DNA from 4 places in the Paenibacillus sp. URB8-2 genome. Region 3 is predicted to be linked to each of the others. Evidence: riboswitches for the same ligand, from Rfam matches in the RefSeq annotation. Region 3 holds a riboswitch; each other region holds the start of a gene.
The links. A riboswitch is a leader RNA that binds a small molecule or an ion and turns the genes downstream of it on or off. The one in region 3 is predicted to bind cyclic di-AMP.
Positions count from the first base shown of each region.

Region 1 (7,415 bases), 2.5 Mb from region 3:
CAGTCAAATGGATAAGCGCGCAGCACTTATATTATTTGCCCAAGGGTGCCCCTAAAGCCAACGGCTCTAGGGGCACCCTTTTCATTGCTGCGGAATTTTAATGAGTACCAGAGCAGGAAGCCGTCCTGTTTGCCAAAGCGAGTTCAATGATTATATAATTTTTCTGCACTATGTCTTCATGCCATTACTCCGGTCCGACAGGACAGAAAGGAATTATAACATTGAGCAAACCGAAAAAAAGCAGAACAGTCTCCCCAGCCCTGGCCCAAGAAAAGCTGCGGGCCGAACAGGAACGGCAGAAGAAGAAAACACATATCCTTTTACTAGGAGCGATCCTGCTCGTGGTCGTTCTTTTTGCTGCGATGTTTGTATTGGCTTCCAAAAATACGGGCAGCCCGGGAAGTTCCGCGAGTCCGGTGTCTTTTAAGTATGATGAGCTTCCAAGACTTGGAGCGGCGGATGCGCCCGTTAAGCTGGTTGAGTTCGGAGATTATAAATGCCCGGCCTGCGCCCAATTCTCCGGCGTTGTCAAGCCGCAGCTTGTGAAGGATTACATCGAAAAAGGCAAGGCTGCCCTGTATTTCGTCAATATGTCCTTCATCGGTCCCGATTCCGAGACCGCTTCCTTAGCGGCGTTGTCGGTTTACCATCAGAATAGCGAAGCGTTCTGGAAATATTACGATGCGTTGTATGCCAATCAGGGGGACGAGAAGACCGAGTGGGCGACCGAGGATTTCCTGGTTGAGCTTGCGCAAAAAGAACAGCTTGATGTCGATTACGATCTGCTGCGCAAGGACATTCAAGAGCGTACTTATGAGGATGAACTGGCAAGAGATAACGCGACAGCAAAGGACAGCCGTGTTACAAGTACACCGTCGCTGTTTATAAATGGTATAAAGGCCAATGAGCCTTTCAATCTCGAAGCGATCGCCAAGGAGATTGAGACGGCGGCAAAGGCGGTTGAGACGGAATGAAATCATTCTCCGGCTTCCTGAGTCGGTATGGTCTCTACCTGGCCTGGTTTGTATCCTTGGTTGCCACAGCCGGCAGCCTCTACCTAAGTGAGGTGTTGAAATACGAACCCTGCAAGCTCTGCTGGTTCCAGCGGATTTTCATGTACCCGCAGGTGCTTCTTCTTGGTATAGCGACCTATCGGAATGATAAGCGTATTGTTCCTTACGTGCTTCCGCTTAGCGTTATAGGGGGCAGCATATCGCTGTATCATTACGCGGAGCAGAAAATACCGGCTCTCGGCAAAGTACTTCCTTGCACCATCGGTGTGCCATGCACGAAAGATTATCTGAATTTTTTCGGTTTCATTACGATCCCGCTGCTGGCGCTGACGGCTTTTATCCTTATAGCCCTGATGCTGTGGAACGCCAGAGCGCGCGAGGAGGAGGAAACGGAAGAGGCGGAGGACGGAATCAACTCTTAACGGGGAAGTTTTCTTCCGTAATGGACATAAAAACCCGTGCTGCAGGGATAATACAAGATAATGAACGACATGATTATCTCTTGATGGGAATTTGCGTGAATTAGTCCGTTTTTCATTTCTTTTTCATCATTTTCACTGTTTACGGCTATGGCAATATAGACTAATATTAGACCTTGTGAGAAGTTGAATATGCGCTGAATTTTCCAAATGGAAAAACGGGGGAACCAACTTGACCGCCCAGCGGTCAACGGGGTGAATCGGTGCCGGGATGTTATCCGGTCCGTAGGGCTTCCACAGTCCGAATCCGCCAGCTAACCTCGTAAGCTACAGTGGGATATGATCATGCATAAGCATGCGGTCATTTCCGTATGCTTATTTTTGTGCCCTTATTTATGAAAATCCACCACTGAAAACGGCGCGCGGTATTACCGTTTCAACTCAACAAAGAGAGGAACTGTATCCAAATGGTAAGCAGAGTAAAACGACTATTGATCGGTCGTCCCAGAAAATCAACCGAACTCGACCAGGAAAAGTTAACCAAAGTGAAGGCACTTGCCGTTCTGTCATCGGACGCACTTTCGTCCGTCGCATACGGAACGGAACAGATTTTGATCGTGCTGATAGCAGCAGGTTTTACGGCTATCTGGTATTCTTTGCCGATTGCCCTCGCGGTACTGGGATTACTGGCAATTCTGATTTTATCCTACCGGCAGACGATTTTCTCTTATCCTCAAGGCGGGGGAGCCTATATCGTAGCCAAGGATAATCTCGGGGTTTCCACGGGACTGCTCGCAGGCGGTTCCCTGCTTGTGGATTACATCCTGACGGTTGCAGTTAGCGCCTCGGCTGGTACGGATGCGATCACTTCGGCGTTTCCGAATTTGCACGACCATACTGTGGCGATTGCGGTCACGGTAATCATCATTTTGACTATTATCAATCTTCGCGGCGTGACCGAGTCGGCTTCTTTCATTGCCGTCCCGGTATACTTGTTCGTCTTGTCTATCGTGGTTCTGATCGTCTCCGGTTTGGTCAAATATGCGGCTGGCGGCGGTCATGCCGCTGTTCCCGAAATCGGCAGTGCGGTATCCAATGTCAGTCTGTTCCTGCTGCTTAAGGCCTTCAGCTCCGGCTGTTCGGCGCTGACCGGTGTCGAAGCGGTATCGAATGCCATTCCGAACTTTAAGGCCCCAGCGGAAAAAAATGCCGCCAAAACCCTCATGATGATGGGTTTGATTCTGGGATTCATGTTTACCGGTATAACACTGCTGGCTTACTGGTACGGCATTACCCCGAACGCCAATGAAACGGTGGTTTCGCAAATTGCCGAATCGACCTTCGGACGGGGCGTCCTGTACTACTGCATTCAGGCGATAACGGCGGTCATCTTGTTCCTGGCGGCCAATACGGCCTACTCGGCCTTTCCGCTGCTGTCGTTCATGCTGGCTAAAGACAAGTATATGCCGCATGCTTTTATGGTCCGTGGCGACCGTCTCGGCTTCTCCAACGGCATTATTTTCCTGGGAGTGGCTTCTTGTCTGCTCGTTGCTGCATTTCACGGCGAAACCGGAAATCTGATTCCGCTCTATGCCGTCGGCGTATTTATTCCGTTCACTCTTTCCCAGCTTGGCATGATGATTCGCTGGTATAAGCTGAAGCCGGCTGGCTGGCGGACCAAATTTGCCGTGAATACGGTCGGAATGCTGACAACCCTTACCATTACGCTTATCTTCATTATTACCAAATTCTCGAACGTATGGGTGGCTTTCATCTTCCTGCCGATTGTTATGCTTATTTTCTTCCGCATTCATCGTCACTATATGAATACGGCAGACCAGCTCCGGATTCAGTTGGATAAAGATAAGCCATGTATTAAAGGAAGCACGATTGTTATCCCGGTATCCGCCGTAACGCGTGCGGTGCTTCATTCGATCAGCTATGCCAAATCGTTAACTGATAATGTGGTTGCCGTCTATGTCGGCTTCGACGAAGAAGAAATCCGCAAAATGGAGCTGAAGTGGGAGGAATGGAATCCCGGAGTGCGCTTGATCGTCCTTCGTTCCCGGTACCGCAGCATCATGCGTCCGCTGGTTAAATTTATCGATACGGTGGAGTGGAAGAATGCTTCGACGGATCATATTACGATTCTGATTCCGCAGTTTATTACCAAGCATTGGTGGCAGGCCGTCCTGCATAATCAGACGAGCGTATTTATCCGGACTTATCTCATGAATCACAAGGATATCGTCGTTGCGACGGTTCCGTATCATTTGAATAAATAATCGGGCAGACAGCCCGTTGGCAGAAAGCTGTTGCTGGAGAATGTCTCCGGCGGCAGCTTTTTTGGCAATATCAGAAAGTATAAGCTTCGCGCTTATCCTTAACCTGATATTATTACGAGAAACGGATGCCTTCCTCTTCCAGAGGACGGCGAAGCCGTTTCTTCTTACATGACTAAGCAGAAGCGGGGAAGTTATGATCTTTTATGTTGACACGGATAATGATAATCAATATCATTTGAGAAGACAAGGCTAAAAATAATATCCGTGGTGATATGGAGATAACAGGAAAGAAGTGAACTGTTTATGATGGAACGTTTGAATGTGAATCAATTAAGTATCGGCTATGCGGAGTCGATTATTGTAAAGGATCTAAACTTGTCGATTCCGACCGGGAAGATTACGGCTCTCGTGGGAGCCAACGGTTCGGGGAAATCGACGATCCTCAAAACGATGGCCCGGCTGATGAAGCCGGCCAGCGGCAGTGTGCTGCTCGACGGCAAGTCGATTCATACCCAATCGACGAAGGAAGTTGCGCGCCAGCTCGCGATTCTGCCGCAAAATCCGACCGCTCCGGACGGATTGACCGTTTCCGAACTGGTGAGCTACGGGCGTTATCCCCATCAGAAGGGCTTCGGCTCTCTCACTGTGGAAGACCGGAAGATCATTTCCTCGGCTATTGAAGTTACCGGGATGGGCGATTTCAGCGACCGGCCGATCGAACGCCTGTCCGGAGGACAGCGGCAGCGCGCATGGATTGCCATGGCGCTGGCCCAGCAGACGGATATCTTGTTCCTGGACGAACCGACGACCTTTCTGGATATGGCGCATCAGCTTGAAGTGCTTCAGCTTCTGCAGATGCTGAACGAGCGGGAGGGCCGGACGATTATTATGGTCGTACACGATTTGAACCACGCTTCACGCTTCGGCCAACATATGGTTGCGATCAAATCGGGCACCGTAGTCAGCGAAGGCGCTCCGGTAGATGTTATGACTCCGGACGTGCTGCGCGAAGTGTTCGGGATCGAGGCGGATATTGTCGATGATCCGCGGACGGGATTGCCGCTGTGTCTGCCCTACAGCCTTGCTAAGAGCAAGGCTGTCTAATTGAACCGAATCCATAGCTGAAAACTTAAAGCCGATTAACGGGCTCCTGTCATTGACAAGGGAGCCTGTTCGTTGTTAAAGTGAGGATTGCCTAAAGATATGTATAACAACTAAAGGAGCAAACCCATGGATATCGGCAAAATTCAAGAGGATCTGCAAAGGCTTGTTCCGTCCGGAACGATTAAGAGCCATGAATCGCTCAAAGATCATGTCTTCACCAAAATGGGCGGCCGGGCGGACATTCTGGCTGAGCCTTCCACTTACGAGGAAATTCAAGCGGTCTTTACATACGCTGCCGAAAACGGCATTAAGCTTACTATATTAGGGAACGGTTCAAACGTAATTATCCGGGACGGAGGCGTGCGCGGCATCGTTCTGCAAACGTCCGGATTAACCGGCATCAGCTTTAAGGACGATGTGGTCATCGCCCAGTGCGGAGCCCAAATTATTGATACTTCCCGTTTCGCACTTGAGCGGAAATTGACGGGTCTTGAATTTGCCTGCGGCATTCCCGGCACGGTCGGAGGTGCGCTGTACATGAACGCCGGAGCCTACGGCGGCGAGGTGGCCGATGTGCTGCAAAGCGCGCTTGCCATCGACAAGACCGGCGCCATCGTAAAGCTGGAAGGAGATGACCTGAAGTGGGGCTACCGGAAAAGCGTCTTCTCCAGCGGCGATTATCTCATTCTGGAAGCCCGTTTTGCCCTGAAGCCGGGAACCCACGAGGAAATTAAGGCGGCGATGGATAAGCTGACCGAGATGCGGGAGTCCAAGCAGCCGCTCGAATATCCATCCTGCGGCAGTGTCTTCAAGCGGCCTCCGGGACGGTTTGCAGGCCAGTTGATTCAGGAAAGCGGACTTCAAGGGACAAGAATCGGCGGAGCTGAAGTATCGAAAAAGCATGCGGGGTTCATCATTAATGCGGATAACGCTACGGCAAGCGATTATATCGGACTGATTCAGCATGTGAGAGAGACTGTAAAGGGGCGTTTCGGCGTCGAGCTGGAGACGGAAGTCGAGATTATCGGCGAAGAGCTGTAAAGTGATGACGGCTCCCGGCTTTGTTCTACATTTCTAATCTTCAAAAAAAGCTGCTGGGAATGAGGGGGGGCTAACCTCCATTCCCAGCAGCTTTTTGCTTGCTCTTACTCAAGCGCTAGCGTATATTTGGCCCGATCCGTTTGCGCTTGCACTCTTGTCTCATCCGCGGAAGTGAAAGCAAGGCCGCTGACTGCGATCTCGTAGCTCTGAAGCGGAAGGCTGACCAGTTCGCCGTCCGCGTTCATTGTTCTGCCCGTACCGTGCAGGATGAGCGCGCTGTCCAGATAATCGTCAATGACATCGACGGCATCCCGGTAATCAACACGTTCCAATTTAAAATAGATCTTGTCGCGATCCTCCAACTCCTGTTTTTCGATTACAATCGTTCCGCCTGTATGCCCGTTCAGCCAATCGGCAAGCAATTGTACATGTTCTTCCATCGTACGATCCCATCCTTTGCCACATTGTCAGTCTTAATCAGTAATTTACCCTGCTATGGCAAATTGAATCCATCTAAGTTGCCGCGACTCCACTTTTTCGAAAGAGGAAGGCGGAGAGGACAAAGCAGAGTAAAGTCAGCAGGGTCACGCCGAGAAATATACCCGAGGCCTGATAAATCCCTCCGGCGGCCGCGGCGCCTATCGTGGTTCCAAAATACATCAGGGTGTTCGCCAGAGCCGAGACCGTTCCGCGGGCGGTTTCCGACAAAGACTGGAGGGAGCTCATCATGATGGGGAACAGAATCCCGCCGATTCCGAAGATGACAATCAGCTCTGCCTTAATGCCGGTAATATTTCCCGTCAGTGAGAGCAGCGGAAACATTACGCTGTTGACCAGAATGCCCAAAATCAGTGTTCCGGAGCGTCCAAGCTTCTGGCTTAGACGGCTGCCGAACAGGCTGCCAAGCATGTTGCCGAGACCTAGGAACAGCATAACTTGGCCGATTTGGGCCACATTTAAGCCGAAATCGCCGGAAAGCCAGGAGCCGAGGAAGGAAAAGGCGGCAAAATTGCCGATCTGAAAAATAAAATAGGCGGCAAAGGCGGTAACCGCAATACGGGAAGAGAGCAGCCCGGCGTATGGCTTTAAGAGAGAAAGGCGGTCTGCCGATTGATTGTGGGGCGGAATGGAGGGCAGGAGGAAAGGAATCAGAAAGGTCAGGAGGAGGGAAAACAACCCGATCACGATAAACGGAAGATTCCAGGAATGAGCGGCGAAAAAACTGCCGATGGGGAGGCCCAGCATCTGGGCGATGGAGAGACCGGCGGTGGCGATGCCCATTCCCTGCAAAATCTTTTCCCTGGGGAGCAGGACCGGAATGGAAGCCCAGATTTGCGGGGATACGACGGCAGCGCTGACCCCGGCCAGAAAACGGAACAGAACCATGCTCCAGAAACCGACAGCGGCGGCGCATAAACCCGTAGAGAGGGAGAAGGCGGCCAACCCGCATATTATGACATGCTTTCGGTTCAGCCGGTCGGACACCGGGCCTGCCACCAGAGCGAACAAGGCGTAGCCGAACGCATAGGCACTGACCATCCAGCCGGAGCTTG
Region 1 covers NZ_AP023239.1:3,135,304-3,142,718, reverse strand. Annotated here, with positions in the region: gene PUR_RS14380 (DsbA family protein) at 222-974, shown strand; gene PUR_RS14375 (disulfide oxidoreductase) at 971-1,435, shown strand; cyclic di-AMP (ydaO/yuaA leader) riboswitch at 1,618-1,776, shown strand; gene PUR_RS14370 (APC family permease) at 1,900-3,717, shown strand; gene PUR_RS14365 (ABC transporter ATP-binding protein) at 4,024-4,821, shown strand; gene murB (UDP-N-acetylmuramate dehydrogenase) at 4,948-5,862, shown strand; gene PUR_RS14355 (protein YmzB) at 5,967-6,302, opposite strand; gene PUR_RS14350 (MFS transporter) at 6,376-7,415, opposite strand, start outside.
Region 1: another riboswitch for cyclic di-AMP. It lies ahead of PUR_RS14370 (APC family permease); the one in region 3 lies ahead of PUR_RS00495 (C40 family peptidase).

Region 2 (7,415 bases), 1.0 Mb from region 3:
CATCGAGGTTGCTGAAAGGCTCATCCATCAGCAGAACGGCCGGCTTCTGGGCGAGCGCCCGGGCGAGTGCCACTCTCTGCTGCTGTCCGCCGCTCAGCTCATGCGGGTAACGATCCTTGAATTCGCTCAGCTGGACAAGTTCAAGCATGTCTTCCAGCCGTTTAGCCCGTTCTTTGCGGGGGAGACGGTGCAGGGCGAACTCGATATTTTTGCGGACTGTCATATGAGGGAACAGGGCGTAATCCTGAAACACCATGCCGACACCCCGCCGCTCCGGCTGGATGTAGCAGCCTTCATTCACAACGGGAGCCCCGTTGATCCGAATCTCCCCGCCCGAAGGAATCTCCAGACCCGCGATCAGCCGCAGCAGCGTGCTTTTTCCGTTGCCGCTTGCGCCTACGATCCCGACAATATCCCCTTTTTCAATGGAACAGGAGAACCGGTCGATCACTGCGGACTTGCCCCGCTCATAAGAGAAGGATAGATTCCGGATGTCTACGATACTCATTGCTCCCACCTCCTGTCTAAATAATGCATAACGTAAACCGAGATCAAGCTGATGCCAATGATAAGCAAAGAGGGAATGGCCGCCTCGAAAATCTGTTCATCGCTGGCATACCGGTAAGCTTTTGTAGCCAGAGTCTCGAAATTGAAGGGTCTAAGGATCAAAGCCAGCGGCAGCTCCTTGCAGATTTCCACAAAAGTCAGGAGGCATCCGCTCATCACGGCTCCCTTAATTAAAGGCAGATCCACCTTGAAAAAAGTTGCGGTCATTCCATGCCCCAGCATGCGTGACGCTTCCGTATATTTTCGGCCCATTTTCTCAAACCCGACTTCCACGGCGTTGTACCCCGTAGCCATAAACCGGATCACATACCCCGCGATCAGCATCGCGAGAGTCAGGCTGAGAACGAGGGGGATTCCCCCAAGCGCGAGCTGATGATGAAAGGCCGCCCAGACTTTATCCAGCTTCAAAAAAACAACCAGCACACCGATGGCGATAATGGCCCCGGGCATGGAATATCCGGCGGTTATCGCCTTGGAGAGCACAAATGAAGCGGTGGAACGCGTCCGGTTCGCCCCGGCGGCAATCAGTGAAAAAATCATGATGATCAAGGTGGAGACGACAGCCACGAACAAGGTTTGGTAGATCAGTCGGAACAATCCCGCGTTCCACATGCTGTCAAACGTCCAGCCCGCCCATACGATTAATTGCAAAAGCGGGAACAAAAAGGCTGCGCACCAAACGATCATACAGAACAGGGAGGCTGCCCACCCGCGAGCTCCCGTTAAGCGCCTCGGCACAAGCGGCCTCGACTTACTCGTCGTCGAGCTGTATGCGCGCCGTTTGCGCAGCAGCATTTCGACCAGGAACAAGCCGATGACAATCATCATGAGCCAGGCGGCAAGGCGCATCGCCGAATCGGCATCATACATTCCGAACCAGGTCTGGAAGATCGCTGTCGAGACGGTCTGAATGCCAAAATAACTCGTTACCCCGTAATCGCTCAGCACCTCAAAGATCACGAGGCTGATACTGCCCGCAATGGCTGGACGGGATAATGGAAGTGCGACCCGCAGGAATATGGACAAGCCATTCCTACCCAGCAGCCGGGCGTTCTCAATATATGAGGCGCTCTGTTTTTCTAAGAACGATTTGGTAATCAGATATACATAAGGAAACAGAAACAAAGTAAATACAAGGACCGCGCCCCGCATGGAGGAGACGGTAATCAGCTCCTGATTGGGAACAATTCCGAACCGGTTCCGCAGTGTCGTCTGGACAATGCCGGTGTAGCTGAACATCGTGCTGTATGTAAAAGCGGCGATGTATGGAGGAATGGCTAGAGGAAGAATCAGCGCCCACCTAAAGAACCGTTTTCCCGGAAAATCAAAGACCGCCGTAAGCCAGGCCAGCGTTACCCCGAGCAATGCTGTCAGCACGGCAACCATCAGCGTCAGCTGAACCGTTTGGGCGATATAATCCTTTACGAGGTACTGCCTGATTTGAACCCAATTGCCACTTGGCGGATTAAATACCGAGAGCAGTACAAAAAGAATGGGCAGCAAAATAACTGCCGCCCCCGCCAAGCTTGCGATTCGCCAACCGCTAAGGCGTCTTTGTATCTGTACCTTAACTGTGTTTAGATTCATAAATTATTTCCAGCCTGTTTTGTTAATGATTTCAATTGCTTTGGCATTATTAACGCCCAGTTTGTTGAAATCAATGTGCTGCGTTTTGAATGTTCCCCAGGATTTGAGCAGCTCGGGCAGCTCAGCCTTGGCATTAACAGGGAACTCGAAGTTTTCATTGGTAACCATCGTCTGCGCTTCGACGCCGGTCAGGAATTCAATCAGCTTGACGGCGTTGTCCTTGTTCTTGCTGTACTTGGTTACAGCCGCGCCGCTGATATTCACATGAGTGCCAGTCGTTTCCTGGTTCGGGAAGAAGACGCCGATGCTTTTACCGACTTTCGCTTCTTCCGGATCGTCCGAATTGATCAGCAGGCCCACGTAGTACGTATTCATCAGCGCCACATCGCCTACACCGGCGACAATCGCTTTGGCCTGGTCACGGTCATTTCCTTCCGGAGTGCGGGCCAGATTGGCTACCAATCCTTTGGACCATTCTTCCGCTTTCGCTTCGCCGTTCAATTCAATGAAAGAGGACAGCAGGGACTGGTTGTACAAGCTGGAGGACGGACGAACAAGCACTTTGCCTTTCCAGGCCGGGCTGGTCAGGTCCTCATAGGTGGAGAGCTGCTCCGGTTTTACACGATCCTTGGAGTAGACGATGACGCGGGCGCGTGTGGAGAGTCCGATCCACTCATTGTCCGGGTCACGCAGGTCTTTCGGAACATTCTGGTCGATCGTTGCCGAAGTGACCGGCTGGAGCAGTCCGGCCTGCTTGGCATTGTTCAACACGCCGCCGTCTACCGTGAGGAACAGGTCAGCCTGTGTGCTTTCGCCTTCGCGCTTCATGCGCTCAATCAGTTCCTCCGCCTTACCGTCAATCACGTTTACTTTGATGCCGGTCTCTTCCGTGAATTTCTTATACAGTAGAGCGTCCACGTCATAACTCCGTGCGGAATAGATATTGACGACTTGCTCCGCTGCCTGTGCGCTCGGCTTTGTCTCTTCTGTATTACCCGCACCGGCTTCACTCGCCTTGTCCGCGCCGCAACCGGCCAACAGACCGGCAGCAAGTACTCCCGTAAGCAATGGAGCAAAAAATTTACGCTTCACCATTTTCAAACATCCCCCTAGATAATGATTATTATTCTCAATTAGCAACATGATAACTTCACTGCTTTCTTCATGTCAATAAGATTAAATTTAAATGTCTTTGGAATTTATAATAGTTATTTTAAATAAGCATATTTTCGTCACAATCTCGCGGTGGAGTTCCACATCCTGGAATATAGATAGGTGTAGTTACATTTTTGTTCTTTTTAACGAAATGAATGGAGGCCAGGATCATGCTTGTTTTCCTTATAAAAAACGGGGTTACATAAGGATTGACAGCCTTCTTTTTGATGTATTAAAGTATGAATAGTTACAAAATATTAACTATTGCCGAATTTCGTTGTTGAAAACGGGGGAACCATTCCGGGTGAATTATTCTTGCAAGCAAGGGAATATAGGGAACCTTTAACCGAATCCTCAGCTAACTCCGTAGGCATTGAAAGGGAGAACAACTCTGAAGAAAGTCATCCTATCGCTGCTAGCAGCCGCTGCTATATTTACTTCCGCCGCACCCAGTACATATGCAAGTGAAGTTAAGCTTGAGAGTGTCGTGGACCAGGTTCTCGGAACACCTTACGTTTATGGAGGCACTACCACCTCCGGCTTCGATTGTTCCGGTTTTATCCTGTATGTCCTAAAGAAATTTAACGTCGATGATCTGCCGCGCACTTCCCAGTCCCAAGCCAGGGTTGGAACCTCGGTAGCCAAAGACGATTTGCGTGTCGGTGATTTGGTATTTTTCAATACGTTCGGCCGAGGGGTTTCCCATGCGGGAATTTACATAGGCGACAATCAGTTCGCTCATTCCTCCAGCAGCAAGGGAGTCAGAATAAGCAAGCTGTCCGATTCGTATTATCAGGACCGTTATGTTACCGCCCGCCGGGTAGTGGATGAGAAGAGTTACTCCAAGATGATGAGTCAGTAGATACATAAAGAAGGACAAGCCTGCGGCATTTCGCCGGGCTTGTCCTTCTTGTTTGCTCAGGGTCCCCGGTAATTTTCAGACCCCTAATTCCCCCTGTCACACCTCTCCGACAATCTCACCGCAGCTAGAAATATCATAACCTCCGAGTCCGCTTACTTCATGTCTGAATTCGGGCGACCGCAGTGTGGCCAGAAGCGCCTGAAATTGCGGTTTATCCATATCCTCCTTGTAAAAGACCAGATCGTACCGCTCCCTCTTGAGCGGAATGAAATCGACCCCGGACACCTGCTGCGCCGCTTTTTCCGTTCCAATTCCCACGTCCGCAATGCCCCGCGCGACGGCGCTGGCCACGGCGATATGGCTCGGCTCCTCATGTTCATATCCCTGAATGGAATGGGGATCGATGCTGCTGCTGCGCAGCCACTCGTCCAGCATGATGCGGGTCCCCGAGCCTTTTTCCCGGTTGGCCAGGACGATTCCCGGTTCCAGCAGGCTCTCCCAGGAGCGCAGATTCTTCGGGTTGCCGGGAGCAACGTAAAATCCCTGATTGCGGAATACCAGATTAACGATTACGCTCCGGTGTCCGGGCAGAAGCCGGCGGACGTACGGCGTGTTGAACTCATCGGTCTCGGCGTCCCATAAATGGGCGGCGGCGAGATTGGCGGTGCCCCGGTACAGGGACAGCAGCCCGTCAAGACTGCCGACGTAGGAACGAAGGGAGCGGATGGCGGGAGTTCTTTTTTCCATATGGGTGGCAAGCACATCAAGGACAATGTCCTGGCCGCATATAATGAGTCCCTGGTTATCGATAATCAGCTTCTCCATGGAGACGGCCGGAGGTACGGGATGGGGCTTTTCGGCTGCATAGGATGGGCGGGTGTAGGCCTCGAGGTCGGCGGGGGTGACCCGCAGCTTTTTGCCGATCCGGTAGGACGGAAGCTCACCCCGTTTGATCAGGTCGTACACGGTCCCTTTGGATATTTTAAGAATTTTGGACACCTCTTCGGGTGAATAGGAAAGCGTGCTGTCGGACATGGGGAAGATCACCTCGTCAATATTCGTTCAAATGTTGCTCTTGTCAATCATTATAGGCTAGGATACACTTTTTTTAAATCCGGTTTTGTTACGTTTCGTGGTGTTTTGTACGGTTTTATGGGAGGAGGTAAAGGATTTATGAATGAAAAAGGCAAAAAATCACTGCTAGCTGTATTAACGGGAGCGCCAATTGGCTGCCTCGGGGGATTGATCGGACTCGGCGGAGCGGAATTCCGCCTTCCTGTGCTCGTGGGTCTGTTCAAGTATCCGACGCGTCAGGCGGTGGCATTTAATTTGGCCGTCAGCCTGGTCACCCTGATCTCCTCGCTGATCATGCGCCTTCCCCAGGCTTCGCTTCCAGCTCTGACGGCTATTCTGCCCGTCATTGCCTCTTTTATCGCCGGCGGGATGATCGGCGCCTACACGGGGGCGAACTACTCCAAGCGTTTGTCCGAGCACACGCTCGAGAAAGTCATTCTCATTCTGCTCGTTTCCATTGGCATCCTGCTGGTCGTCGAAGGCTTCTCCCCGGTGGTCTCCAGCGGAATACCGATGCCGCTGCCGGCAGCCGTACTCGTTGGCATTGCTTTTGGGATAGGAATCGGCATCGTGAGCAGTCTGCTCGGGGTTGCCGGAGGGGAACTGATTATTCCGACTCTGCTGCTCGTTTACGGGGTGGATATCAAAATCGCGGGCACCGCCAGCGTATTGATCAGTCTGCCAACTGTGGTGATCGGGATGATCAGGCATGGTTCAAATGGTGCCTACGCGGAGAAAAAAGAATGGAGGGAACTCGTCGTTCCCATGGGAATCGGCTCGATTATCGGTTCATTTATCGGCGGACTCTTGATCGTCTATGTTTCTTCCAGCCTGCTCAAATTGGTTCTGGGATTCATATTGATCCTGTCCGCGATCAAAATGTTTACAAAAGCGCTCAAATCGGCGCGGGCAGGCAAGGTCGTCATTGCATCCCCCGCCCGGGAAAGGAAGCTATAACTTCCCGTACCCGCTTCAGCGTATCCTCGAAGTCAGCGCCGTCGCTGTTCCAAATGACGGCGTCCGCAGGCTTCATATAGGCCTCGGTGAGCTCCTGCTCCCGGGCCTTTTGCAGCCTGCTTGCCGTTTCGGCCGTGTCTCCGCCTCTTTCGGCCAGCCTTCTGGCGAGAGAAGGGAGGTCGGCGCCGATGTAGATGGCGGCAACATGCTCTCTGTAACGCTGTTTAAGCGCAAGCACGCCGGCCAGATCCATAATGATATTGGCATCCGCCGGGCCGGCTATCGCCTCCTCGATGCTGGAGCGCAGTGTGCCGTACCATTCACCGTTATACTCCGTCCATTCGATCAGCTCGCCGCGCGCCATTTTCTCCTGAAAGCTCTCTTTGTCCAGGAACAGGTAATGCACGCCATCCGTTTCATGCGGCCGCGGCGGACGGGTCGTCGCCGTGATGATCCGGGGAAACCCGGGTCCGGTAAGCTGCCGCTGAATCTCGCTTTTGCCGGAAGCGGACGGTCCGTACAGCACGATAATGCGTCCCAATGCCAACACTCCTTTATCGGGGGAAATGGATGCGGTAAATCGCAGCCGGTTGTCCGCCAATGAGGCAAGACCGGATGGCTTATTCTTCCGGCGACAGAAGCATTTCGATATGCGGAATCCCGTCTTCCAGGTAGACGTCCGACACCGGCTCGAAGCCGAAGGAAGCGTAAAAGTCTTGAAGGTAAGCCTGCGCATGAATTTTGACGCGGGTTTCCCGTAAATTCTCTCTGACAAAAGCAAGTCCCCTGCCGAACAGCTCTCTGCCAATGCCCGTTCCCCGAAGCTTCGGATTTACGATAAACCGGCCGACTGACGCTTCGGGATATACCACGCCCGGGGGCAGAATTCGAAGGTAGGCGACAATATCGCCGTGATCCTCCAGATACAGGTGATGACAGGCCAGGTCCTTGCCGTCCACCTCGGAATAGGGGCAGTTCTGTTCAACGACGAAAATGTTGGTCCTTGCCTTCAGTATGTTATAGATCTCCAGATTGGACAACTCATCAAATGCCTTCACATGCCAGTTCAACAGTTCTCACCTCATAAATGGGAATAAATAATGAAATAACGAAAGGTTTTTCACCAGTATACGTCGAAATTGTTGTAAATACAATAAAACACGGAGGTGGAGAATGAGAGAAATATTGCGCGAGATCGGAATGATCGCCAGGG
Region 2 covers NZ_AP023239.1:4,674,449-4,681,863, reverse strand. Annotated here, with positions in the region: gene PUR_RS21605 (ABC transporter ATP-binding protein) at 1-508, opposite strand, end outside; gene PUR_RS21600 (ABC transporter permease) at 505-2,070, opposite strand; gene PUR_RS21595 (Fe(3+) ABC transporter substrate-binding protein) at 2,158-3,249, opposite strand; cyclic di-AMP (ydaO/yuaA leader) riboswitch at 3,565-3,698, shown strand; gene PUR_RS21590 (C40 family peptidase) at 3,701-4,171, shown strand; gene PUR_RS21585 (helix-turn-helix transcriptional regulator) at 4,268-5,206, opposite strand; gene PUR_RS21580 (sulfite exporter TauE/SafE family protein) at 5,345-6,202, shown strand; gene PUR_RS21575 (guanylate kinase) at 6,168-6,743, opposite strand; gene PUR_RS21570 (GNAT family N-acetyltransferase) at 6,823-7,272, opposite strand; gene PUR_RS21565 (MarR family winged helix-turn-helix transcriptional regulator) at 7,376-7,415, shown strand, end outside.
Region 2: another riboswitch for cyclic di-AMP. It lies ahead of PUR_RS21590 (C40 family peptidase); the one in region 3 lies ahead of PUR_RS00495 (C40 family peptidase).

Region 3 (7,415 bases):
GTGTGAACATCAGTATAACCGCAAAGGCGCAGGCAGCGAAAAATAATCCGCTCATGATCCACTTTTGCATCCCCAATCGTCCTCCCCTATGTAAGCTGCTTCTCTAATTATAACGGATGGTGAAGCGTTATCATAGGGTTTGTGACAAAAAAATGAACGGTGGTCCGTCCGATTCAGCTTTTATGGAGGGATTTATCATAGACCATGCAGTAAAAGGGCTTATCTCCATTTGGCGTCCGGCGTTCGTAGGTATCGGTGATCGTAAAGCCGCATTTGCGGTAGGCCCGGATGGCTCTTTGATTCCAGGTAAGAACTTCAAGATCGACCTCTCGACTGGGATATCGTTTCAGCGCCTCTTTTACAACCGCTCCCACAAACAAATGGCCGAGGCCATGCCCGCACAATTCGGGACGCATACCGATCCCCAGACGCACCGTGCCTTCCATCGGAAAAAGCTGGGCGAAGCCGCAAAGTTTGTCCTCTTCGTTCAATACCGAAACATACTGCTCCCTCCGAATCCGCGGATCTCCGAATTCAATGCCGAGCGCCTCCATTTGATCCCAAGACAGCCAGCCGTAAATATTATAGGGCGCCTTGTATTCCCAACCGCAGATATCCCTGGCATGCGCAGATGTCATGGGCCCGACATGAAAGATGATATTAGAGCTAATCATACGTTCAGCGACCTCCTCTCCCCGCAGGGGAAAACCTTTTATATTAAATTATATACAAAAAAAGGTGATTTCGACGCAAAAACTTTGCAGTTAGGAGAGAACCTGGCGAGCGAATAAATTTTAGGAGTTTGGCCGAAAGCGCTCAGCCATGTTTGACGAATGCCGGAGGGGGTAAAATAAGAATAACACAAGAAAGAAACGGTTCCGCCATCCTTTTGGAGACGATGCCCGTTCTAGTTGAAATATTAGACTAAACGATAAGCGCGTAGCTTATAAGTTCTTATATTAAAATAAAAACCCCTCGCCGGGGTTAAATCCGGGAAGGGGTCCTATAGGGCAGTATTACTGCACATCATCATTGTCTTCAGAATCAACGGCTACGGATTGATAAGCGCTGGAGCCCATCACCCGTTTGGCGCCGACAAACCGGCTGACATAATAACTGTCGCTCAGGGAAGTGACGGTAACGCCTTTCGAAGAGGAAGCATGGGCGAACTTTCCGGAGCCGATATAGATGCCGACATGGGAAATGCCTTTTCCGGAAGTGTTAAAGAATACAAGATCGCCGGCTCTCAGATCGCTGCGGGACACGGCATCTCCCATTTTGAACTGGGAACCCGACTGATGCGGCAGATCGATGCCCATCTTATCGAACACGTACATGGTGAATCCGGAACAATCGAATCCGCTTGTGCTCGTGCCGCCGGATACGTATTTGGTTCCGATAGCGCCGTCAATCACTTTATCCATTTTCGAATCGGCAAATGCGCTGCCTGCTCCGAGTGTGAGAACGATGGAAAAGCTGAGGAATGCTGCCGCCAACTTCTTCTTCAAAAGATTTGACTCCTTCCAAATGCCTGCGAGGTTAGCTTAAGGATTCGGTAGAAGGTCCCCTATGACCCCTCTCTTGAACAGGAGGTCAATTCACCCAAAGATGGTTCCCCCGCTTCCCTGATGGTCAGGGAACTCGGCACATACTGTATAGTGTCCGGATTATAGTGGGTAGATCATGACAAAATTATCGTCAAAATGTTAATAATCATTACAAAAATGTTACTATAAACTCATTGCGCTTATTGTAACAAACCTTTTGTTGGTTGGCAATCACTTTTAACATAGTAAAATTCGATTTTGTAGCGCTTACATTTGTGAATTCACTTAGAAACACTGGATAAAAATCGTGTTTTTATGCTAAAAATTTTTTTTGGCGTTGTTTTTTGCAAAAGCTGGTTCAAGCCGCCGAAATAGGTGTATAGCTAAACTATATACAGAAAAAAGGAAAAACCCGGAAATGATTAGCGAGATCATGTTCCGGGCAAGAGATTAATCAATCGTAAGCCACGGCTTGGTATGCGTTTGTGCTCATGACACGTTTGGCGCCGACATAACGGTTGGCCCAATAGGACTGGCTAAGCGAGCTGATGGTCACGCCGCGTGAAGAAGAGGATTGCGCGAATTTGCCGTTGCCGACATAAATGCCGACATGGGAAACGCCGTTTCCGAGCGTATTGAAGAATACTAGATCTCCTGAGCGCAGTTTGCTGCGCGATATGGAAGTTCCTACTTTGAATTGCGCTTTGGATGTACGAGGAAGGGTAAGTCCTACTTTTTTGAAAACGTATTTGGTAAATCCGGAACAATCGAACCCGGCTGTGCTCATTCCACCGGTTTTATATGAGGTTCCCAAAGTTTTTGCAATAACAGTGTCCATTTTCGAATCTGCGAAAGCGCTTCCTGACCCCAGAGTGAAAACCATCACAAGGCCTATCGCAGCGGCTGCGAGTTTTTTCTTGATATGTTGACCTTTCAAAGCTTGTGTTCCCCTTCCAATGCCTGCGTGGTTAGCTTAAGGATTCGGTTTGAAGGTTCCCTATGACCTCTTTGTTACAAGATCAATTCACCCAAAAAATGGTTCCCCCGCTCCCCGGTGCCCGGGAATTTGGCTAGTTATGCACCAGAACAATCGACTTGATTCATCATCATACGACAAGATAACAAAATAGTTTTAAAAGATTACAAACTTGTCACCTCAACACAAGCCTCATTGTATCAGACGATTTGGGGTTTGGCAAATTTAATTTAGCGGACGAAATATTTGCCAATATAAAAATAAAAAAGAGTTCAGATTCCTGTCACGGAATTTGAACTCTTTTCGCCTGTTATGCATAAATGATAGGGTGTTTCTAATTATGAATCCTTCGTTTTGCTGCGCCATAGATGATATTGCGCCGACAATCCCCACATATCGAATAAAGTGGAAGGGAGAGGCGCAAGCTGCCTAATGAAGAGCGCGGGCAGTCCGGGACTGAGAAACCCCGTCACCGCAGATACAAGAAAGATCAAGAGCCCCCCTAACCCGAACAGAATCCGCAGCGCCGCGGAGGGCAAGAAGCAGCGCATTGCGGTCAGTAGCGAAGCAAGTATTCCGGTGCCGCCTGTGTAACCGAACTGCATATATAGCAGGATCAAGCGAATGATAAACACGTAAAGCAGCCATGCGAGAATATACGGAAGAATCTGCAGCAGCAGCCCCGGCTCCCAGTAGGATGACAGAATGAGTCTGTATCCCTTCGGCAGAAGCCAGTATAGGGGAAGAAGGGTCAGAACCCATTCGGCGGCGCTGAAGAGCAGAACGGGCAGCCCGTACTTTTTCATGCCGGGAAAAAAGAACAGCCCGCGTTCACCCCGGCTCTCCTGATGCAACTCATGCAGCAGCCCGGCTCGGATGAACGGCGTAGCCAGCAGGCGCACGCCCGCCAGAATAAGCAGTGTCCACAACCAACGCCGCACATCGGGTTCGGAAGACAGGCTGAGCTGGGCATCGATATAATACAGCAGCCTGCCTGCTGCACTGCCGCCGGCATTCTCGGAAGGGTAACGCAGCAGCGCGGGAACAACAGCCGACCTTACAAAGCGGTACAGAAAGTAGCCCCAGAGCAGCCGGTAGATAAAGAGCAGAATCAGTATATAGAGCTGTTCCTTGATGCTGCCCCAGCCGCGGATTATCCATTTTCTCATTCGATTCACCTCACCAGACGAAAATGCCGAGCACAGTTTCGATCGCGTTTGTCAGGCTTAGCGTCCAGCGGGAAACGAGGGCCGAGGGGAGAGCCGCTTTTCTGAAGTTGTTGATATGCTTGTTCTCCAGCAGGACTTCGTGACCCGGGTCCACCTCGGCCGAAACAAGAGGAGCCGCAGAGGAGAGCCGGAACGAAGTTTTCCCTCCCTGGCCATCCCAGACTTTATGCAGCGTGTGGCCGTCGGCGAAGGTGAACTTGACGCTCACGCCGGAATACAGGCTGCCCTTATTGGCGACGGTTGTCAGCGACTCGTAGACGCCGCTTTTACTTTTGCTTACAGTAATATCCTCAACGGAGAAATCGGGAGCGCCTCCGCCGTATACGTAACGGTCGAAGTAATCCTGCCACGATTTTTTGGTCACCTTTTCCACAATTTTTTGAAAATCGGCGGTGCCCGGGTGACGGAAACGATATTTGCGGGCATAAGAGGACATAATGGAATCCATTGTCTTGGCGCCGACCTGCCGTTCGATATCCTTGAGCACCAGCTTGCCCCGAATGTAGACGTTCTGGGTGTAGACATTCGCGCTGCCGTATTTCCAGGTATCCAGAGTCAGCGGCTTGGGTTTCGTAACGAGACTGGCCTGTAGAGGAAGATTGGAGGCGAGCCCGTATTCCTGCTGCATCAGCCTGTCCTCGGCATAGGAGGTAAAGCTCTCGTCCAGCCAGGCTTCCTCGAACTCGTTGCTGGCCACCATTCCATAGAAGTACTGATGCCCGATTTCGTGAATCACCGTCCGTTCCAGCGAAGTATCGGCAGAGCCGCTCTCCGCGCCGAAGGCGGTGATTAAGGTGGGATACTCCATGCCTCCCGCTCCATTGCCCGCTTTGGGCGGAACGACGATGGACAGCGTGGTATACGGATAGGGGCCGTACCATTTACTGAAAGCGTTCAGCGCAGCCTCGGCGGCCTGGAAATAGCGCTCCTCCAGATTTTTATGCAGGGGGTCCAGATACAGCTTGATCCGAACGCCGGGCACTTCCGCCGAGGAGTAGGCTTTTTCCGCATACACAAAGTCCGGAGAAGCGGCCCAGGCGAAATCATGCACGTCATCGGCATAAAATTGATATATTTTTCGTCCCTCTGCAACTTTGGCGTTCCTAACGGGAAAACCGGTTGCAGCCACGGTATAATTCGCGGGAACGGAAATGGCCACGCTGTATATCCCGAAATCGCTGTAAAATTCGGAGGTGCCGTGGTACTGGTGCAAATTCCAGCCTTCTTCCCCCCTGCCCCGCGCCCCTGCGGGCTCGTAGACGCTCAGCTTCGGAAACCACTGCCCTGCCATGACAAAATCGCCGGATTCCCCCATGCGGGCAAATATTTTCGGCAGACGCACTTCAAACCGCAGCTTGACCGTAACGCTTTCTCCGCCGTTCACCGGCTGCGGCAGATGGATCTTGATCAGGGTCTTGTCTTCCGGGTTGCCGTCGTCGGGCTGGACGTACTGCATCCGGTGCATCAGGGAGACGCCGTCGGTCGTTCGCACATCGGTCAGCGTTATCGATCCGAATCCGTCCTGGGGCATGCTGTCGCTGCGCAGCTTGCCGCCGGATTCTTTCATGAAGGTCGTGCTGTCTGATGCAAAGGCATTCGGGTACAGGTGGAAGTACAGATCGCTCACCGGGTTCTTGCCGGGATGGGTCCACGTTACCGTCTCGGCGGCGGTCAGGGTGCTTGTGCCCGGATCGAGCTGCACGCTGATGTGGTACTCCGCCACTCTCCGGCTGAGAGCCGGGGCGGAGTTGGCGGCCGGAGGAACGGGCATAGCGGGTTTGCCTGCCTGTTCCTGGCGGGGACTGGCCGGGGACTTGGCCGTTTCCGGAGCGGCGGTATAGTGGGAGACCGGGGAAGATCCGGATAGCGCCCATATTCCTCCGCCCAGCAGACAGAGGGCGGTCAGGGCGGCGAAGAGATAAGTCGTACGGAATCGTCGCTTCATACTGTAATTCCTCCCGTTGACAAGCTTCTACGGGATGTATATGTTGGCATTCGCCGTATTATTAGCTAAAATTAAATTATTCAAGAAGAAACGACTTCGCCGTCCTTTTAGAGACGGTACCGTTTCTCGTAGAAATATAAGACAAAATAATAAGCGCACAGCTTATACATTCTTATATTTCAAGAAGAAACGGCTTCGCCGTCCTTTTAGGGACGGTACCGTTTCTCGTAGAAATATAAGTCAAAATGATAAGCGCACAGCTTATACATTCTTATATTTCAAGAAGAAACGACTTCGCCGTCCTTTTAGGGACGGTACCGTTTCTCGTAGAAATATAAGACAAAATAATAAGCGCACAGCTTATACATTCTTATATTTCAAGAAGAAACGTCTGACAGCGTTCTTGAAGGACGCCTATAAACCATTAATTTATATACCAGGGAAGGGAGTGCGGCATGGACAACAAGCAGCCGGATGGCAAGAAGCAGATTGCTTTGAATATTGTGAACGCCAAAAGCAAGCATAAAGGATTCGGAGCGGGTTCGATCGAACTGAACAACGTGTCGCCTGTAATTATCGACGGAGGCGAAGCGGTCATCGACATTGGCGCCATGCACGCCAAGAGCAAGGTGGAGAAGGGGATCAAGTTCTCCATGAACCGCGAGGATGTGCAAGACGGCAGACAGGTCTGGGTGGTCTGGGTAGCCGTTGAACGCACGCAGGAAGGCCAGCATTACGCAGGGTTGACCGCATGCGAGATGTGGATTGACAGCGCGGCGAAGCGCGGCTGGAAGATCCTTGCGGATCATGTGAACAAGCTGGACTCAGCGCTTAAGCGGCGAATTGTTGTCGAGGGGCTCGGCGCGCAGGAGAAAGCGGCGCTGAAGTCGCTGCTCATCTCGCATAACGCGGACTGGTGGAACGCGTCGCCCGAGGAACTGAAGCAGGCCCTCGAAGGCTGAATACGGCGGTAAGATCTTAACCTTGTGCGGATATGAAGAACCGTTACACGCGAAAAAAGTACACGCGAAAAAAGGCTTCGCCTTTCCTTGCTTACAAGGAAGAGCGAAGCCTTTTATATATAGACATCGGGACAGCCGTTTCTACCGGCCGTTTGCGAACTTTCGCTTAAGCTGGCTGACTCTGGCCTGGCTGATGCCGAGCATCACGGCAAGTTCCTTCTGATTGGCGGAGGGATACTCCTGCATCGTTTGTTCCAGCCGATCGCGAAGTTCATCCGATTTGGTTCTCTTTTTGCCTGCGTAAAGATCCGAAGAGGGAACATGAATCTCCTCATCCGGCTCCTGTTGCGTTGCCTGGTCATCCAGACCGGGGTTCACCAGCTCCTGAAGGCAGCGGCCGCAGATGAATTGATCCTTGAAATAGATGACATTGTCCAGACTCCTGCAAAAGGTACATTCCGTTGAAGTGTATTTCCGCAATACAATAATGTGATCGTCCAGAATGAAAAACTCGATAGGATCCCCAATGTCGATATTGCGCGTCATACGGATTTCTACGGGAACCACAATGCGTCCAAGATTGTCTAAACTTCGGATCATGCCGGTATCCTTCATCCCATGTCCCTCATTTATATCTTCAGATTTGGTGGTATTTAATTATTATAACAGTAAATGTATTTTAAGATAAAGGGGAAAGCATGTACGTAAAATGAATCTTCTGCCCTTCAGTGAAGGATGTCCACTCGAAAGAAAGCA
Region 3 covers NZ_AP023239.1:100,501-107,915, forward strand. Annotated here, with positions in the region: gene PUR_RS00480 (c-type cytochrome) at 1-70, opposite strand, end outside; gene PUR_RS00485 (GNAT family N-acetyltransferase) at 174-674, opposite strand; gene PUR_RS00490 (C40 family peptidase) at 1,017-1,508, opposite strand; cyclic di-AMP (ydaO/yuaA leader) riboswitch at 1,514-1,657, opposite strand; gene PUR_RS00495 (C40 family peptidase) at 2,002-2,469, opposite strand; cyclic di-AMP (ydaO/yuaA leader) riboswitch at 2,490-2,629, opposite strand; gene PUR_RS00500 (hypothetical protein) at 2,862-3,692, opposite strand; gene PUR_RS00505 (M1 family metallopeptidase) at 3,703-5,697, opposite strand; gene PUR_RS00515 (YwhD family protein) at 6,153-6,659, shown strand; gene PUR_RS00520 (AbrB/MazE/SpoVT family DNA-binding domain-containing protein) at 6,801-7,274, opposite strand; gene PUR_RS00525 (copper amine oxidase N-terminal domain-containing protein) at 7,339-7,415, opposite strand, start outside.

Region 4 (7,415 bases), 1.5 Mb from region 3:
AGCTGGTTCAACCGAAGGCTAAGATTAAAATTCCTGTATTAGAAATAATCCCAGTGGTTATGTCATCCATTCTATTTGTATTGCTTAGCATCATTATCATAAGCGGCTGCAGCTAGCCGCTTTTCTTGAAAGTTAAAAACTACGCATTGTAGTTTATGAAATAAGGTTAACCAACTGAAGAAGGTGCTTTAAGTTGTATATTAAACTACAATATGTAGTTTATAAATAAGGAGAGGACTTTTTTATGTGTGGAATTGCAGGGATTATGAGATTTGAAAATGACCAAGGGCCAACTGTATCCATGTTAAGGAAAATGACCCATATGATGCAGCACCGTGGCCCTAATCACACCGGAATCCGAATCATCGATAATCAGGTCGGTTTAGGATTTACCAGATTATCAATTCTTGATTTATCGAATGGAAGTCAGCCACTATCCAATGAAGACCAAACCTTTTGGCTAATTTTTAACGGTGAAATTTATAATTATCAGTCCTTAAGAATAGAATTGGAGGGATTGGGACACCGATTCCAAACGAATACTGATTCTGAAGTTATTGTCCATCTATATGAAGAATATCAGGAGCGCTGTGTAGATAAGTTACGTGGAATGTTTGCTTTTGCTATCTGGGATCGGAAAAACAAACAAATGTTTGCTGCCCGGGATCACTTTGGCATTAAGCCATTTTATTATTACTTGGATCATAAGAAGTTTGTATTTGCATCGGAAATTAAAAGTATTATAGCGGTGGAAGATATTAATCCGGCAGTCGATCCTAAAAGTTTACTGCATTATCTCACACTTCAATACGTTCCGCAGCCAGCTACAATGTTTCGTGGAGTCAGTAAACTCGAGCCAGGTCATTTTTTGAAAATAGATTCCAGGGGAAGAATCACAAAACAGAGATATTGGGAGCCAAGCTTTGAAGCAGAGGATCGTCCGCTTGAGACCTTTATCGAAGAAATTAGATACAGTCTTAGGAATTCGGTTAAACTGCACACGCAGAGTGATGTCCCCCTAGGAAGCTTTTTATCTGGTGGTATTGATTCTACAGCGATAGCAAGTTTCTTAGCGAGTCAACGTTCGGTTAAAACCTTTTCAGTCGGTTTTGAAGGAGAACAAAATGAAAATGTGGTTGCTAGACAAATCGCCGAAGCGCTGGGAACAAATCATTTCGAGGAACTGATTTCGGCTCAACATTTTTTTGAAGATACCATGAAAGCTGTATGGCACATGGACGAGCCCATTGCAGATCCATCGGCCATTGCCGTTTACCGGTTAGCACAATTAGCAGGGGAACAGGTTACTGTGGCACTGTCCGGTGAAGGAGCCGATGAATTGTTTGGTGGATATCGCATTTATAGGGAGCCTCACTCGCTAAAACCATTATCGTGGATGCCTGCAGGAGTAAAAAAACGATTAAAACAATATGTAGGTGAAATCCCTTTCTCATTTTATGGAAAGAATTATATCCGAAGAGCACTGACCCCTTTGCAAGAGCGCTTTTTCGGAAATGCCAACATTTTTTCGGAAGATGAAAAAAGGATGGTCCTAAATTTTCATCCTGACCTATATAAAAACTGGGAACCTACGACGGAAATCACGAGAGCCATTTATGAGGAACATAAGAATCTGGATGACATAACCCGCATGCAGTTAATAGATCTCCAACTTTGGTTGCCCGGTGATATATTAATGAAAGCGGATAAGATGAGTATGGCTCACTCTTTAGAAGTCCGCGTTCCTTTTCTTGATAAAGAGGTTTTTGAAATTGCTCGAAAAATTCCTGCCTCTCTACTGGTGGCAAAAGGAACTACTAAATATGTGCTGCGCAAAGCCTTAGAAGGTATAGTTCCCTTTCCTGTGTTAGACCGTCCTAAGCTGGGCTTTCCTGTACCCTTAAGAAAGTGGTTACAAACTTCCATTGGTGACATCATGATCGAGCAAATCGAGAACAGTGGAATTGATCAGTGGATTCAAATAATCTATGTTAAAGAGATGCTGAAACAACATCGAAGGGGAAAAGTGGATTACTCCCGCAAGATTTGGACAATTTATATTTTTTCGTTGTGGCATTCTTTGTATATCCAGCAGTCTTCTATAAAGCGTGCTTTGGTAAATTAAGATAGTAAGGCAGGATATGGGTCTTTGGACTAATTATCAGATTTCTCATATCATTGACTAGTAGGGTCGTAAACGAAAAAAGTGAATAGTCATTACAATTTTGTTGCTTTTAGTTTTAGATATCTTTATTTGTATTTGATAGAAATGTAGTAGAAAGGATTTTTACTCGTAAGTAGCTGATATTCCCCATTGCCTTATCTTTCCTTGTTATATTAAGATTTTAGAGCAAATTGTACTACAAAAATATGTAGGAACTATGTGGATCGAAAATAAAACAAACGAGTAAGAGAAAGTATTGACAGGCGTCTTCTAAATATTATAAAGTAGAAATAGTTACAAAATATTAACTTGCTGCCGAATTTCGTTTTGAAAACGGGGGAACCATTCCGGGTGAATTATTCTTGTAATCAAGAGAGTATAGGGAACCTTTAACCGAACCCTCAGCTAACTCCGTAGGCATTGAAGGGAGAATAAGGTTCTGAAGAAAGTCATCATTTCTCTAATAGGAGCTGCAGTTTTATTTACTTCAACAGCACCCACAATCTTTGCAAGTGAAATCAAGCTTCAAAGCACAGTGAAACAAGTAATTGGAACCCCATATTTATGGGGAGGAACTACTGTTTCAGGGTTCGATTGTACAGGGTTTATCTTATATGTAATGAAAAAGTTTAATGTAAATAGTCTTCCGCGTACATCCCAGTCCCAGGCCAAGGAAGGAACTCCGGTAGCTAAAGAAAATTTGCGATCAGGTGATTTGGTGTTTTTTAATACCTTCGGTAAGGGAGTATCTCATGCAGGAATTTATATCGGTAATAATCAGTTTGCACACGCCTCCAGCAGCAAAGGAGTAAGAATAAGTAAGTTATCGGAATCATACTACCAAAATCGTTACGTTACCGCTCGGCGAGTGGTGAATGATAAGAGTTTCCGAACAATGATAAGTGACTAACCAATAGGACAATAAGGGCAAGTTCGTGTTTATTCACACGGGCTTGTCTTTTTTCATTTGAAGGCCCTAAGAGAGTGGTGGAGAGTTGTTGGGGACAGATAGAATGCAGTAATACTCATTTCAAAAATAAAAATAAATAGGGGCTTTACGAATGAATAGCTTCTAAGGCTCGTTTCGCATTTAAGGAGTTTGGAACTAAGGGAATAATTGGTTTGCGAAATGAAAATGCTAGTGATGGGAGGAATGTGCAATGATGTATGGTTCCAAGATGACCATGATGTGCTTCATCATGGTGATTGGTTTACTTCTTCTGATCATTGCTATTGGCATAACAATTTATGTAGTTATCCGATTGCTAATGAGGAAATACAGAGTGGATGATGGACCCCTCATGATATTAAAAGAACGTTATGCCAATGGTGAACTCAGTGATGAAGAGTTTAATCATAGACGAAAATTATTGGACAATAAAAGTCAGACTTGAATTAAACAGGGGCCTGCTACGTAGAAGGCTCCTGTTTAATTCATGTCGCTTATCAGGCTCGATTACGATAGTAGACGTCTGCTCCACTAAAGCTTCCACATTTCCTACCCTAGTTATATCAAGCAGCACCATCCGCTTCGTTCTTAATGGATAGTCAACCCTAAACTGAACAATAATTATGAGGGCGCTTTTCTGGCTTGTACAGGAGTAAGATACCTCAATGTACCGTGGATTCGGTGATAATTAAACCAATGAACATAGTCCTGAAGTTCGACAGATGAATGGAAATATGAGGAACTTAATCCGGATTTTTTAATGAAGGAAAGGATCCCAGGTTGAAGAGGCTGGTAAAGGACAAGAAATATGATCTATTATCAAGAAGAATTCCGTTGATATTATTTAACTCGATGTTATGATGCTTGATATGGATGGCTTGCTTTATTTGGTTATATAGTTTCCTTATTCTATGTCTGAATATTTTGCATCCGAGTATTTATCCTCGACTAGAATCCTGTCTACATGATTTCCACATAATTTTAAAGTAAAGTAGTATTAATTCTAACGCTTAACAAAAATAGATGGGCGAGTCCATCTATTGGTAAATGGAGGTATAATGATTGAGCGAAATACTTACTTTTCTGATTTTGGCTGCTACAACTGCCGCCATGAGCGTTAACTCCAGTAAGCCACATGTCATTTCTGAAACCATTGAAGACTTGCAGTTTTTGTCACAATTGGCTGATGAGCTATTGTCGGATCAAGAGCGAACGATCGTTACAAGTGTTAGTTTTGAAGGTGATAAAGCGGAATTAGAGTCTTTAGCCGCAAAGTTATATGCAGATAAGCATGTACAGAGTCCAATAGATGATAACAATGGAAAAAAGTGCTCCTTAGTGCTTCAAAATCGCGTCAGCGGACTAAAGGCACTACCTGCAGCTGAATCATGGATGAAAGATACAGTTGCAAATCTGGAGAAATTAGGGATTGTTGGTTTTTGGAATATCAGCATTGAGGGATGGATGATTGAGGGAAGAGAAATGAGTGCTTTGTTGGATCCTGTTTTGCTGTACATCTCTGCTTACGAAGTAGAATCTGATCAAAACGGCCAACAATTGTATACCAGTTATTACTCTGGGCTTTTTCATAATTCAGTTATGGCTGAAGATGAAAAGTTTAACCTGCAAATACTTACGAATTACTCATCCGAGTTCAAGAAATGGTATATGGCTTTGGGGACACCGAGGATTACTTCATATTAATGATATCATGACTTTTATGATTATTGTTTGTTGGTTGAAGGATAGTTTCTTGCTGTTTTTGGTTTGACCTATCTTTTCGAATTATAGTGTCGGATGAGCTGCTAGTACAGCATCAGTCTTTAAATTGTGGGTAAAGCCTTTTAAGTTTTATCCGTGCATCTTCGGTAGTGAATTGCCAATCTATACCTCTTTGAGAAGCGTTACGAGCAGATTCCCATTCGGTCAGTTCGCTTGCTAATTCTTCTATTGACGGAATTCGTCTTGCTAAACATTGGCGCGTCATTACGCTCAGCTCAATTTCAGCAATGTTCAGCCAACTGCCATGTTTGGGGGTGTAATGAATTTCGAGCCGTTTGGCTAGACGCAAGGCGGTTTCCGGTTCAAAGGCTTCATACAACGAGGCGATCGAATGCGTGTTTAAATTATCCATCACTAAACGAATTTTGGGTGCACTCGGGTAATGTACGTCTAACAGTTCTCGAACTTGCTCCGCCCATTCCATTTTTGTGCGGCGAGGACGAACGCTGACGTGTCTCCAGCCCACAAGCGGTTCAGTGAAGATAAAGATACTGCAGGTCCCATGACGTACGTATTCGGAGTCTTCACGCAGCGGCTTGGCGGGCTTCATCGGGATCGGTTTTCGAGCGTCATCCAGCAGTTGGAACGGTTTCTCATCCATGCAAATCACGGGACATTCGCTGTCGTAGGGTAAATGGTAGACCTCTAATACATCTTCCATGGCTGCCACAAACGCTGCATTCTGCTTCGGTGGAATGCACCAACACTTACGAAGATGGGGCTTGAGTTCGTTTTTAAAATGCGGTCCACCGTGTCGTACGAAATGCTGTCAATGTAACCCAGTTCAACGGTCTTGTCTGCTAAAAGTCGAAGGGTCCACCGACTTCTTCCAGCGGGCGGAGTACTGCAACTGAGCGCGATGATTTTCGCCTCCAGTTCGCCGGTAACCTTTGGAGGATTTGGCGGTGTCAGTCTCTTTTTTCGTTCGACAGCAGCCTGTAATCCCTTTTCCGAAAAGGTCTTACGGACCAGATATACCGTGTTGGTGTGGATGTGTAATTGCTCCGCAATGGTGGTGTCCGAAAGCTTGCCGCCCACCCGGTTCTCGTCCGCCCACAACAGAATTTGTGCTCGCCGGAGTGAGCGTGCGGCCACTTTCCCTTTGAGCACACCCCTTGTAATTCTTTCTGCTGATCCGGGGTCAAGCAAACCGCATATGCACGTAGTTTCATAGTCGATACCTCTTTTTCTCTCGACTATATCATATCTACCAAAAGTTAACTATTTTAATTCTGATGCTGTACTAGTACCTTGACCAGATCAAATTTCAGGATACAAATGCTTTAACTTGCCTCGTGCCTGCTCCGTGGTAAATTGCCAATCGACAGATTTCTGAATTCGGTTGCGTTCGGTTTCCCAAGCGGACACCTCGCCCTGCAATTCTTCAATAGAGGTGATTCGGCGGTTCAGGCATTGGATCGTCATTACACTGAGTTCTATCTCAGCAATGTTTAACCAACTTCCATGCTTAGGGGTATAATGGATCTCTAGCCGTTTTGCCAAAGCCAACGCCTGTTCAGGCGGAAAGGTTTCATACAAGGACGAGATCGTATGGGTATTCAAGTTATCCATCACGAGCCGAACCCGTTTCGCCTCTGGGTAGTGGACCTCCAGCAGTTCTTGGATCTGCAGAGCCCAATCGGATTTTGTGCGTCTTTCCGAAGCCTGCACGTGACGCCACCCGGCGAGCGGCTCCGTGAACAGAAACAGGCTGCAGCTGCCTTTGCGAACATACTCGTAGTCTTCTCGCAGAACCTGTCCTGGCTTCATAGGTTGCGGTGGGCGCGAATGATCGAGCAGCTGGATCGGCTGTTCATCCATACAAATGAGCGGGATTTCAGGGTCATAAGGCAGGGCATAGGTCTCTAAGACGTCTTCCATCCGAGCGACGAATTCACTGCTCGATTTGGCGGGAATGCACCATTGTTTTTTCAGGTGAGGCTTAAGTTTCGTTTTTTTAAAGTCGTCCGAATGGTTTCTCGTCCGACCGATTCTAAAATATTCAGCTCAATGACTCGGCGCGTTAGCAAACGAATCGTCCAGCGCGCATACCCTTTTGGAGGCTCAGAGCAGGCTAATGCAATAATTCGGGCTTCCACCTCACCGGTGATCGGTGAAGGGCGTGCCGGTTCAGCACGGCGGCGGTAACAGAGCGTTTGCTCCAGTCCGTGGGTACAGTAGTCTCTAACGGTGTAAAAAACGGTTGCATTACTGACTCCTGAACGACTGGCAATTTCAGTCTGCTTGGGAATAGCACCTTGATTTTCATCCGAAAGAAGCAGCACGAGACAGCGGCGGCGAATGCCGGGAGATGTCGTTTCGGCATGAAGAAGTTGTTCAATTCTTTCACGTTCTTTCGGCTCAAGCCGAACCTCGTATTTTTTGTTCATTTGCTTGCCCTCCCATATTTTTCTTATAGAAAGAGCATAAAACTAGAATAAAAATAGGTCAAGGTACTAGTGGAGTAAAGATAAATTAAAGTAGTGATAGCCAGAAACATAAGTAATGGAGTGCGAAAGA
Region 4 covers NZ_AP023239.1:4,189,211-4,196,625, reverse strand. Annotated here, with positions in the region: gene PUR_RS19375 (M56 family metallopeptidase) at 1-116, shown strand, start outside; gene asnB (asparagine synthase (glutamine-hydrolyzing)) at 245-2,125, shown strand; cyclic di-AMP (ydaO/yuaA leader) riboswitch at 2,468-2,599, shown strand; gene PUR_RS19365 (C40 family peptidase) at 2,604-3,074, shown strand; gene PUR_RS19360 (SHOCT domain-containing protein) at 3,325-3,558, shown strand; gene PUR_RS26625 (IS3 family transposase) at 3,735-3,875, opposite strand; gene PUR_RS19350 (hypothetical protein) at 4,176-4,817, shown strand; partial or broken gene PUR_RS19345 (IS630 family transposase) at 4,930-6,067, opposite strand; gene PUR_RS19340 (IS630 family transposase) at 6,156-6,812, opposite strand; gene PUR_RS19335 (helix-turn-helix domain-containing protein) at 6,827-7,285, opposite strand.
Region 4: another riboswitch for cyclic di-AMP. It lies ahead of PUR_RS19365 (C40 family peptidase); the one in region 3 lies ahead of PUR_RS00495 (C40 family peptidase).